Regions from separate parts of the Streptomyces sp. NPDC054842 genome, predicted to be linked through region 3. Evidence: riboswitches for the same ligand, from Rfam matches in the RefSeq annotation. Region 3 holds a riboswitch; each other region holds the start of a gene.
The links. A riboswitch is a leader RNA that binds a small molecule or an ion and turns the genes downstream of it on or off. The one in region 3 is predicted to bind S-adenosylmethionine.

Region 1 (3,263 bases), on a different contig from region 3:
CTCGTCCGGCCGGGCCGACACCTGGACGCGCAGGCCCGCGCGGCCGTTGCTGACGTAGTCCAGGGTGGCGATGGCCTTGGAGACGTGGAACGGCTCGGTGTGCGTGGCGACCACGGACGGGACCAGTCCGATGTGCCGGGTGAGCGGGGCGACGCGGGCGGCGACGAGCACCGCGTCGAGCCGGCCGCGCACCTGGTCGGTGCGTCCGTCGGGACCGTTCGGGAGGGAGGACTGGGGTCCGAGGGAGTCCTCGATGGTGACGAGGTCGAGCAGGCCGTGTTCGGCCTCGGTGACGAGATCGGCCCAGTAGCGCGCGGTGAACAGGTCGTGGGGGCGGGCCACGGGCTCGCGCCACGCGGCCGGGTGCCAGCCGGCGCCGTCGAGCGCGACGGCGAGGTGCAGCGGGGAGTTCGGGGACACGGAGGGGTGCCTTCCTGGTCGACCATGGGAGATCGCCGGCCCTCGTCGGGTGGGGCCGGCGGCGCGGGTGCATGGTCAGGGACGACAGAGCGCGGCGGCCACGCGCAGCAGGTCGATGTGCGGCCGGGAGTAGAGGCGGACGCAGCCGCGCGGGGAGAACGTCACCACGGGACGGCGGAGCGCGGACGACGCGACGCGCATCGCTCCCACCTCCGCCTCCGCACTCGGTGCCCTCCAGGGCGCCAACCACCTGGCCGCGCCCTTTGTTCCGCCGAACTGTACGCCGGGCCGCGGGAGTCGGGGGCTCCGCCGACCACGTCGTGAGACGCCGCGGACGCCTTCTTGACGCTCCCCCGGGGCGCGGCGAGACTGACGAGGACGGTCACGATTGTCAGCGCCCCGCGAGTGTCCGCACTCGTACGGTCATCGGCCCCGGCCCGCTGGCAGGCAACCCTTCCACCGCGACGGGGTGCCCCGGGTGACGACCGGGTTCCGCCGGTGCGGCGGGACAAGCGTGGTCTCGCGTTGCGCGAGCCCCGAGCGTGGACCGGTGGGAATGCCCAGGAACGACCTGACGAGGCGCCTGCACATCGATCTGCTGCGTGTCTCCAGCGCGTACTAGGGACCGTCCGGACCTCCCCGCCCTCGCCCGCGAGGCACCTTCGCGCATCGGGTCCGCCGTCCCGGCGTGCCCGGCGACGAGCCGGCACCGCACGTGAGCGGGGCCGCCCCGGTGCGGCGAGCGTGCGTGTCCGACGTCGCGAGGCGGACGGGAGAGGCCGGACAGGCCCTGGTTCCGGCGATCCGGACCGGTACGCAAGAGCGGTCACTCCGTTTCGTCACGGCGCCCACGAGGCAGCCGGGACTTCCTCAACCATGGAGAGTCATGCCCGAGACCCTGTCGCACGCCGCCGGCACGAGCACCCCCCGCACCGGCACGCCCGAGCCCGGACCCGCCGACCGGACCGGATCCGGCGCCTGTTCCCGCGGCTCGGGCGCGCCCGGCACCCCGTGCTCCGCGGAGGCCGCCGACGCGGGCGCCCCGGCACGGTGTGCGTCGTCCTTCCGCGCGACCGCGCCGCTCGACGGACTGCCCCGCCCCCGCGGCGCCGGTTCGGCCGGCGCTCAGCAGCGCGTCCACAGCCGGATCGGCGACGGTCTCGCCGGCGGTTTCTACCCGGCCCCGCACCGCTATCAGCTGTACCTGTCCCCGGACTGTCCGCGCTCGCTGCGCGTCGCGGTCACGGTCCACCTGCTGGGCCTCGGGGACTTCGTCGCCACCCTTTCCGCCGAGCCCGGCGGCCCGGACAGGACCGACGCCCTGCGCGGGGCCTACGAGGCCACCTGGCACCACTACGACGGCCCGCTCGCCGTGCCCGCGCTGTGCGACCGGTGGACCGGACGGGTCGTCAGCAACCACACGCCGGACATCCTGCGCGACCTGGCCCGGCTGGCGGACCGCACCGGAGGGGAAGCCCCCGCGCTGCGTCCGCGGGCCCTCGCGGCGGACATCGACGCCCTGCGGGAACTCCTCGACGCGGACGTCACCCCGGCCGCGCAGCCGGGGCGGCGGTCGGCCGCGCTGGCCCTGCTCGACGGGCGGCTCGCCTCGGCGCCGTACGCCTTGGGCCACGAGCTGAGCGCCGCTGACGTGGACCTCTGGGTGGCTCTCGTCCATCTCGACAGCCCCGGCGCCCTCGGCCCGTACGAGCACCTCCGGGGTTATGTGCGGCGGCTCGGAGCCCATCCGGCATTCCGCGGGAAGACGGGCCGGAGCGACGGGACGGGCGTCCCACCACTCCGGCGACGGTAGTCCCGGCCGGCGGAGGCGCCGCCTCCGCCGGCCGTCAGCCCTCCGCCACCCGTTCGTTCCTCCGCCGCGTCCGCCGCCCGTCAGCCCTCAGCGGCCTCCATCGCCTCCCGGGAGATCCGGTCGAACTGCGCGGCCATCGCCTCCTGGAGCGCCTGGGCGGCCGACAGCGGGCGGACCATCACCGTGAAGTCGTCGATCCTGCCGTCCTCGTCGAGGTGCAGGAAGTCGCAGCCCTCGATCTCCTTGTCGCCCACCTTCGCCCGGAAGATCAGCGCGTGGTCGGCGCCGTCGGCGTCCCCGATCTCGCGGACGTAGCGGAAGTCCGTGAAGACGCGCGTGACGCCCCGGACGATGGCCGCGGTGATCGCCCTGCCGGTGTACGGCTTGAAGACGACCGGGCTGGTGAACACCACGTTCTCGGCCAGCAGTGCCTCGATCGCGGCGTGGTCGCCGGCCTCCACCGCCTTGCGGAAGGGATGCATCGCGCCCACCTCTCATAGTCAACTAATTGATTAGGTGTGGAAGAGATTACTCGCGTCGGCGGCCGGCAATCTAGCCTTACGGGCATGGCATTGCGCAACGCGGTCCTGGCCGCGCTTCTGGACGGCGAGGCGTCGGGGTACGACCTGGCCAAGGGGTTCGACGCGGCGATCGCCAACTTCTGGATGGCGACGCCCCAGCAGCTGTACCGGGAACTCGACCGCATGGCCTCCGATGGGCTCATCGAGGCGCGGCTCGTGCGCCAGGAGCGCCGGCCGGACAAGCGGATGTTCTCGCTGACGGAGGCCGGGCGCCGCGCGCTGCGCGAGTTCACCGGCGCCCCGCCCCGGCCCACGGCCATCCGGGACGAGCTGCTGGTCAAGGTGCACGCGGTGGACGAGGGCGACCCGGACGCCGTACGCGCGTCGATCACCGAGCGGCTGGAGGGGGCCCGCGCGAAGCTGGCCCGCTACGACCGGCTGCGCGCCCGCCTCCTCGACGGGCGGACCGAGGACGCGTACCTGGCCGAGGCGGAACGGGTCGGGCCGTA
Region 2 (3,263 bases), on a different contig from region 3:
AGGTGGTAGTCCTGCACCAGGACCGAGGCACCGGTGGCCGCGGACTCCGCCAGCGCCTCGGCGAAGGCGCGGTTGTACGCCTCGTACGAGGCCCACTGGCGCCGGAACTCCGCGTCGAAGACCGGCTCCAGGGGCGTCTGGTACAGCATGTGGTGGACGAACCAGAGCACCGAGTTCGCGATGCCGTTGTACGCGTCCGCGTGCACCTCGGCGTCGATGTCGAGCATCCGCACGCCGTCCTCGCCGACCCCGCGCCGCACCGCCTCGCGGTCCCCGTCGCCGAGGGCCGCGCACACCCACAGGGCGCCCGCGTCCGGTCCGATGGCCGAGAGCCCCGAGACGAGTCCGCCCCCGCCGCGCCGGGCGTGGAGCGAGCCGTCCTCGCGGACCTCGTAGGAGACCGGACCGCGGTTGGATGCGACAAGGATCTGGTGGTCACCGTGCGTGGAAGCCATAAGCCTCAACTTAGCCCGGGTCGGAACCGCTCAAACGTACGGACTCGACGGGTACCGGCCGTATACGACCGCCGGAGCCCGTCACGGTCCGTCACTCTCCGGGCCGTCTCACGCGACTCTGCGTGAGCGGTACTCGGAGATCTCCACCATCGGGGGGCGCTCCTCCGTGTCCACGGAGTAGGTGCGCGGCTCGAAGCCGTCGTCGCCCCGCTCGAACTGGGTGAGCGCCGGGCGTATCAGATGGCCGCGGGCCAGCCGGAGCTGCGCGGTGCGGTAGATCGCGGCGGCCATCCGGCCGAGCGCCTGCCCGTCCTGGTGGCGGTGCCTGCGCACGCCCACGTCGACCTGCGCGAGCGCGTCCAGGCCCACCAGGTGCAGCGCGTCGACCAGCATGCCGAGCTCGACGCCGTACCCGACGGGGAACGGCAGCCGCTCCAGCAGGGACCGGCGGGCCGCGTACTCGCCGCCCAGCGGCTGCACGAAGCCCGCGAGCTGCGGCCAGTGCATGTTCAGCAGCGGGCGCGCCATCAGCTCGGTGACCCGTCCGCCCTGGCCCGCGGCGGTTCTGCCGGAGGCGGACCCGTCGGACACGGTCAGCGGCCGGTCGTACATGGCCTTGACGAGGGCGACGTCCGGATCGGTGAGCAGCGGGCCCACGATCCCGGTGACGAAGTCCGACGAGAACTCCCTCAGGTCCGCGTCGACGAAACAGACGATGTCCCCGCTCGTCACCAGCAGTGACCGCCACAGGACCTCGCCCTTGCCGGGGACGGCCGGCAGGCGCGGCAGGATCGCGTCCCGGTGCACCACCCGGGCGCCCGCCGCGGCGGCGACCGCCGAGGTGCGGTCGGTCGACCCCGAGTCGACGACCACGATCTCGTCGACGAGCGGGACCTGCCGCATCAGGTCGTGGCGGATCACGGAGACGATCTCGCCGACGGTCGCTTCCTCGTTCAGCGCGGGCAGCACGACGCTGACCGTCGAGCCCGTCGCCCGTTTCGCGGCCATCAGCCTGTGCAGCGGGCGATCGGTGACGGACCAGGAGCGGGTGCTCAGCCAGCGCTCGACTTCTTCCAGCACGGTCCGGGGCTCCTCACTGTCTGCTCACACGCCCACCCGGGGTGTGATCCATCTCGCGGTTCGGACGACTATCTCAACTGTCCTGGCCGTCGGTTACAGTCTTGAACAACGCGGATGACCATCGCATGTCCTGATCCGGGAACCGCGCGCAGATCAACAACTGAACACCGCTCATCCAGAGGGGCAGAGGGATACGGCCCGTTGAAGCCCCGGCAACCCTCCAGCCGGTCTCGTCCTGATCGTCATCGGTCAGCTCGCGAGGCTCCCGGCTAGGGAAGGTGCCAAATCCGTCTCACGGCGAAGTGCGCCGTGAGGAAGATGAGGAGAAAGGGCCTCGCCTCCATGGCTGCGCAGACAGTTGCAAGCACCACGAACTCCCCCACCGCCGCGGACTCCGTCGATCTCGGCCCCGCCGCCGCCCTCTCCTGCCGCGAATGCGGACACCGCGTGCCGCTCGGCCCGGTCTTCGCCTGCGAGGAGTGTTTCGGCCCGCTGGAGATCGCCTACGACTTCTCGGCCTACGACACCGAGGAACTCCGCAAGCGCATCGAGGCGGGCCCCGCGAACATCTGGCGCTACGCGCCCCTGCTGCCCGTCCCGGCGGACGTCGCCGACAAGCCGAACATCAACCCGGGCTGGACCAAGCTCGTGCAGGCCGACAACCTGGCCCGCGAGCTGGGCGTCGAGGCCGGCAAGCTGTTCGTCAAGGACGACTCCGGCAACCCGACGCACTCCTTCAAGGACCGCGTCGTCGCGCAGGCCCTGGAGGCCGCCCGCGCCTTCGGCTTCACCACGCTCTCCTGCTCCTCCACGGGGAACCTGGCCGGCGCCGTCGGCGCCGCCGCCGCCCGGGCCGGCTTCCGGTCCTGCGTGTTCATCCCGCACGACCTGGAGCAGGGCAAGATCGTCATGGCCGCGGTCTACGGCGGCGAGCTCGTCGGCATCGAGGGCAACTACGACGACGTCAACCGCTTCTGCTCCGAGCTCATCGGCGACCCGGCCGGTGAGGGCTGGGGCTTCGTCAACGTCAACCTGCGGCCGTACTACGCGGAGGGCTCGAAGACCCTCGCGTACGAGATCTGCGAGCAGCTCGGCTGGCGGCTGCCGGACCAGCTCGTCGTGCCGATCGCGTCCGGCTCGCAGCTCACGAAGATCGACAAGGGCCTCCAGGAGCTGATCAGGCTCGGGCTGGTCGAGGACAGGCCGTACAAGATCTTCGGCGCCCAGGCCGAGGGCTGCTCGCCGGTGTCGGTGGCCTACAAGGCGGGACACGACGTCGTGCGGCCGCAGAAGCCGGACACGATCGCCAAGTCGCTCGCCATCGGCAACCCGGCCGACGGACCGTACGTCCTCGACATCGCGCGCCGGACGGGCGGCGCGGTGGAGGATGTCGACGACGGGCAGATCGTCGACGCGATCAAGCTGCTGGCGCGCACCGAGGGCATCTTCGCCGAGACGGCCGGCGGGGTGACCGTGGGCGTCACGAAGAAGCTGATCGAGAGCGGCGCCCTGGACCCGGCGCTGACCACGGTCGTCCTCAACACCGGTGACGGCCTCAAGACCCTCGACGCGGTGGCCGGGACCGGTCTGACCGCGACCATCCGCCCGAACCTGGACTCCTTCCGAGAGGCTGGCCTCGCATCATGAGCGTCAACGTTCGCATCCCCACGATCCTGCGCACCTACACGGGCGGCAAGGCCGAGGTCCCGGCGGAGGGCGCGACCCTCG
Region 3 (3,263 bases):
GTGCTGAACGGCCTGCTGGACGGGCGCGACCAGAGCGCGGACGAGACGGCCTGGGCGATGGACCGCATCATGCGCGGTGAGGCGACGGACGCGCAGATCGCCGGGTTCGCGGTGGCGCTGCGGGCCAAGGGCGAGACCGTCGAGGAGATCTCCGGCCTGGTCCGCGCGATGTACGAGCACGCCAACGTGATCGAGGTGCCCGGGGAGACCGTCGACATCGTCGGCACGGGCGGCGACGGCGCGAAGACCGTCAACATCTCCACCATGTCGGCGATCGTCGTGGCCGGCACGGGCGCCAAGGTGGTCAAGCACGGCAACCGGGCCGCGTCGAGCGCGTCCGGCGCCTCCGACGTCCTGGAGAAGCTGGGCGTGAATCTGGAGCTGACGCCCAAGCGGGTCGCGGAGGTGGCGGAGGAGGCCGGGATCACCTTCTGCTTCGCGGTGAAGTTCCACCCCGCGCTGCGTCATGTGGCCGCCGCCCGCGGTCAATTGGGCATCCGCACCACCTTCAACTTCCTGGGCCCGCTGACCAACCCGGCCCGGGTCAAGGCCCAGGCGGTCGGGGTGGCCGACCTTCGGATGGCGCCCATCGTCGCCGGTGTCTTCGCCGAACGCGGCAACTCCTCGCTGGTGTTCCGCGGCGACGACGGCCTCGACGAGCTGACCACCACGGCCACGTCCCGGGTGTGGGTCGTCCGCGACGAGAAGGTCCACGAGGACGGCTTCGACCCGCGTGACGTCGGCATCGAGCTGGTCCCGGTCGAGGCGCTGCGGGGCGCCGACGCCTCGTACAACGCGGACGTCGCCCGGCGGCTGCTGAACGGCGAGACCGGGCCCGTACGGGACGCGGTGCTGCTGAACGCAGCGGCGGCCCTGGTCGCCCTGGAGCCGGAGAGCGGGCCCCTCGCGGACCGGATCCGCGCGGGCATGGATCGGGCCGCCGAGGCCATCGACTCCGGGGCCGCGAAGCGGACCCTCGACCGGTGGGTCGCGGCCAGCAACGCCTGAACGGCACACGGCAGCACGCAAGGCGCGGTCCGGATTCTGGACCGCGCCTTGCGCGTCCGCGATCATCTGGCAAGATGCTGTACCAGGTCATGAGCGACAGCCATCAGGCCCCGGCCGGCTGTCCGGCAACCCTCCGTCCGTGGCGGGGTGCCCCGGGTGAAGACCAGGCCGTAGGCAGCGAGGTCTACGGCAAGCGCGGACCCCTCGCACTCTTCCGAGTGAGCACCGCCAGGGGTCCTGGTCGTTCGAGGGAGCCTTCTGTGAGCAAGCGAATGCGGTAGGGCGTAGAGCCCCGCCTCCGCACACCCTTCTTCCCTTCCTGTGCCGTCGACGCCCCTCTGCGCGGGCTGTCCGCACAGCGATCTCGCCTGCCACTCACAGGAGTTCGCCATGTCCGTCCCCACCGCTGCCGCCGACCGTTCCGTTTGTGCCCCGCTGCCCGTTCTGGGCAGGGATGTCACCGTCCCCCTCGTCACGGGCGGCGAGGTCACCTACGCCGCGCTGGACTACGCCGCCAGCGCCCCGGCCCTCCAGCGCGTCTGGGACGACGTCGCCGCGTACGCCCCCTACTACGGCAGCGTCCACCGGGGCGCCGGTTACCTCTCCCAGCTCTCCACCGACCTCTTCGAGAGCGCCCGCGTGACCGTCGCCGAGTTCCTCGACTGCCGCGCCGGCGACCAGGTCGTCTTCACCCGCTCCACCACCGACTCCCTCAACCTGCTCGCCGGGGCCCTGCCGGCCGACTGCCAGGTCTTCGTCTTCGAGACCGAGCACCACGCCTCGCTGCTGCCCTGGCGCGACGCCCGCGTGACGTACCTGAACGCCCCGCGCACCCCCGGCGAGGCCGTCGCCACCCTGGAGCGCGCGCTGGCCGCCCGCGACCCGTACGGCCCCGCCCTGGTGTGCGTCACCGGCGCCTCCAACGTCACCGGTGAGCTGTGGCCGGTGCGCGAACTCGCCGCCGCCGCCCACGCGCACGGCGCCCGCATCGTCCTGGACGCCGCCCAGCTCGCCCCGCACCACCCGGTGTCGGTCCGGGACCTGGACGTCGACTGGGTCGCCTTCTCCGGGCACAAGCTGTACGCGCCCTTCGGCTCCGGCGTCCTCGCCGGCCGCGCCGACTGGCTGACCGAGGCCGAGCCCTACCTCGCGGGCGGCGGCGCCAGCCGCAAGGTGTCGCGGCGCGCGGACGGCGGGGTCGACGTCGAGTGGCACGACAGCGCCGCCCGCCACGAGGCCGGCTCCCCGAACGTGATCGGCGTGTACTCCATCGCGTCGGCCTGCAAGGCGCTCACCGAGGCCGGCTTCGACACCCTGGTCGCCCGCGAGCGGTACCTGATCGACACCGTCCGCGCGGGCCTCGCGGAGGTGCCCGAGGTGCGGGTCCTGTCGCTGTTCGGGGACGACGCCCCGCGGGTCGGCGTCATCTCGTTCGTCGTCGACGGCTGGAACAGCTCGCACTTCGCGGCGGCCCTGTCCGCGGAGTACGGCATCGGCGTGCGCGACGGCCTGTTCTGCGCCCACCCGCTGGTGCGCACCCTGCTCGGCAGCGACCCGCAGAGCCAGGGGGAGTGCGGCGCCCCCGAGGCCGCGCCCGGCGAGAAGTCCCTGAACGCGATCCGCGTCAGCTTCGGCGCCGGCACCCCGGACGAGCACGTGGAGCGCTTCGTCCGCGCCGTGAAGGAGCTGGTGCGGGACGGCGCTCGGTGGCAGTACCGCACCCAGGACGGGCGGTGCGTGCCGGCGGTCTGAGGCCGGAGGTACGGCTCAGCGCCCGGAGGCGGCGGACGCGGTGAGGTCCCGGCAGGTCAGGAGTCGAGACCGATCGCGAACGCCGCCTCCAGGTCGTGCTGGGAGTACGTGCGGAACGCGACGTGGGTGTCGGTGCCCTCGACGCCGGGGATCTTGCTGATCCGGCCCGGGATGACGTCCGCCAGGTCGTCGTGGGCCTGCACGCGGACCATGGCGATCAGGTCGTAGGTGCCGGTGACGGAGAAGACCTCGCTGACGCTGTCGAGGGCCGCGATCGACTCCGCGATCTCGGGGATCCGGTCCACGCTGGTCTTGATGAGCACGATCGCGGTGATCACGGCTGGTTCTCTCCCTCGGGGGCCGTCACTGGGGTTTTCACTCTAGTCGCACGGCCGAAGCGCACCCAGGCGCAGAGGAACCCGGCGGTGAAGCCCAGCAGGTGGGCGAGGTAGGCGACCCCGGGCCCCTGGTCGTCGCGGCCCGCCGCGAGCCACTGGAGGACC

Region 1: it holds a riboswitch for S-adenosylmethionine, as region 3 does, so the genes downstream of both, ACWGIS_RS17925 (glutathione S-transferase C-terminal domain-containing protein) here and ACWGIS_RS18940 (aminotransferase class V-fold PLP-dependent enzyme) in region 3, are expected to answer to the same signal.
Region 2: it holds a riboswitch for S-adenosylmethionine, as region 3 does, so the genes downstream of both, thrC (threonine synthase) here and ACWGIS_RS18940 (aminotransferase class V-fold PLP-dependent enzyme) in region 3, are expected to answer to the same signal.

What each region holds. Positions count from the first base shown of each region.
Region 1 covers NZ_JBSGZN010000020.1:70,443-73,705, reverse strand. The annotation lists gene ACWGIS_RS17935 (LLM class flavin-dependent oxidoreductase) at 1-420, opposite strand, end outside; gene ACWGIS_RS17930 (putative leader peptide) at 496-621, opposite strand; SAM riboswitch class IV at 801-941, shown strand; gene ACWGIS_RS17925 (glutathione S-transferase C-terminal domain-containing protein) at 1,307-2,233, shown strand; gene ACWGIS_RS17920 (nuclear transport factor 2 family protein) at 2,314-2,715, opposite strand; gene ACWGIS_RS17915 (PadR family transcriptional regulator) at 2,800-3,263, shown strand, end outside.
Region 2 covers NZ_JBSGZN010000074.1:16,933-20,195, reverse strand. The annotation lists gene ACWGIS_RS34640 (alpha,alpha-trehalose-phosphate synthase (UDP-forming)) at 1-455, opposite strand, end outside; gene ACWGIS_RS34635 (glucosyl-3-phosphoglycerate synthase) at 564-1,535, opposite strand; SAM riboswitch class I at 1,704-1,860, shown strand; gene thrC (threonine synthase) at 1,878-3,182, shown strand; gene ACWGIS_RS34625 (MoaD/ThiS family protein) at 3,179-3,263, shown strand, end outside.
Region 3 covers NZ_JBSGZN010000022.1:62,617-65,879, forward strand. The annotation lists gene trpD (anthranilate phosphoribosyltransferase) at 1-1,008, shown strand, start outside; SAM riboswitch class IV at 1,094-1,210, shown strand; gene ACWGIS_RS18940 (aminotransferase class V-fold PLP-dependent enzyme) at 1,399-2,760, shown strand; gene ACWGIS_RS18945 (Lrp/AsnC family transcriptional regulator) at 2,817-3,098, opposite strand; gene ACWGIS_RS18950 (rhomboid family intramembrane serine protease) at 3,095-3,263, opposite strand, start outside.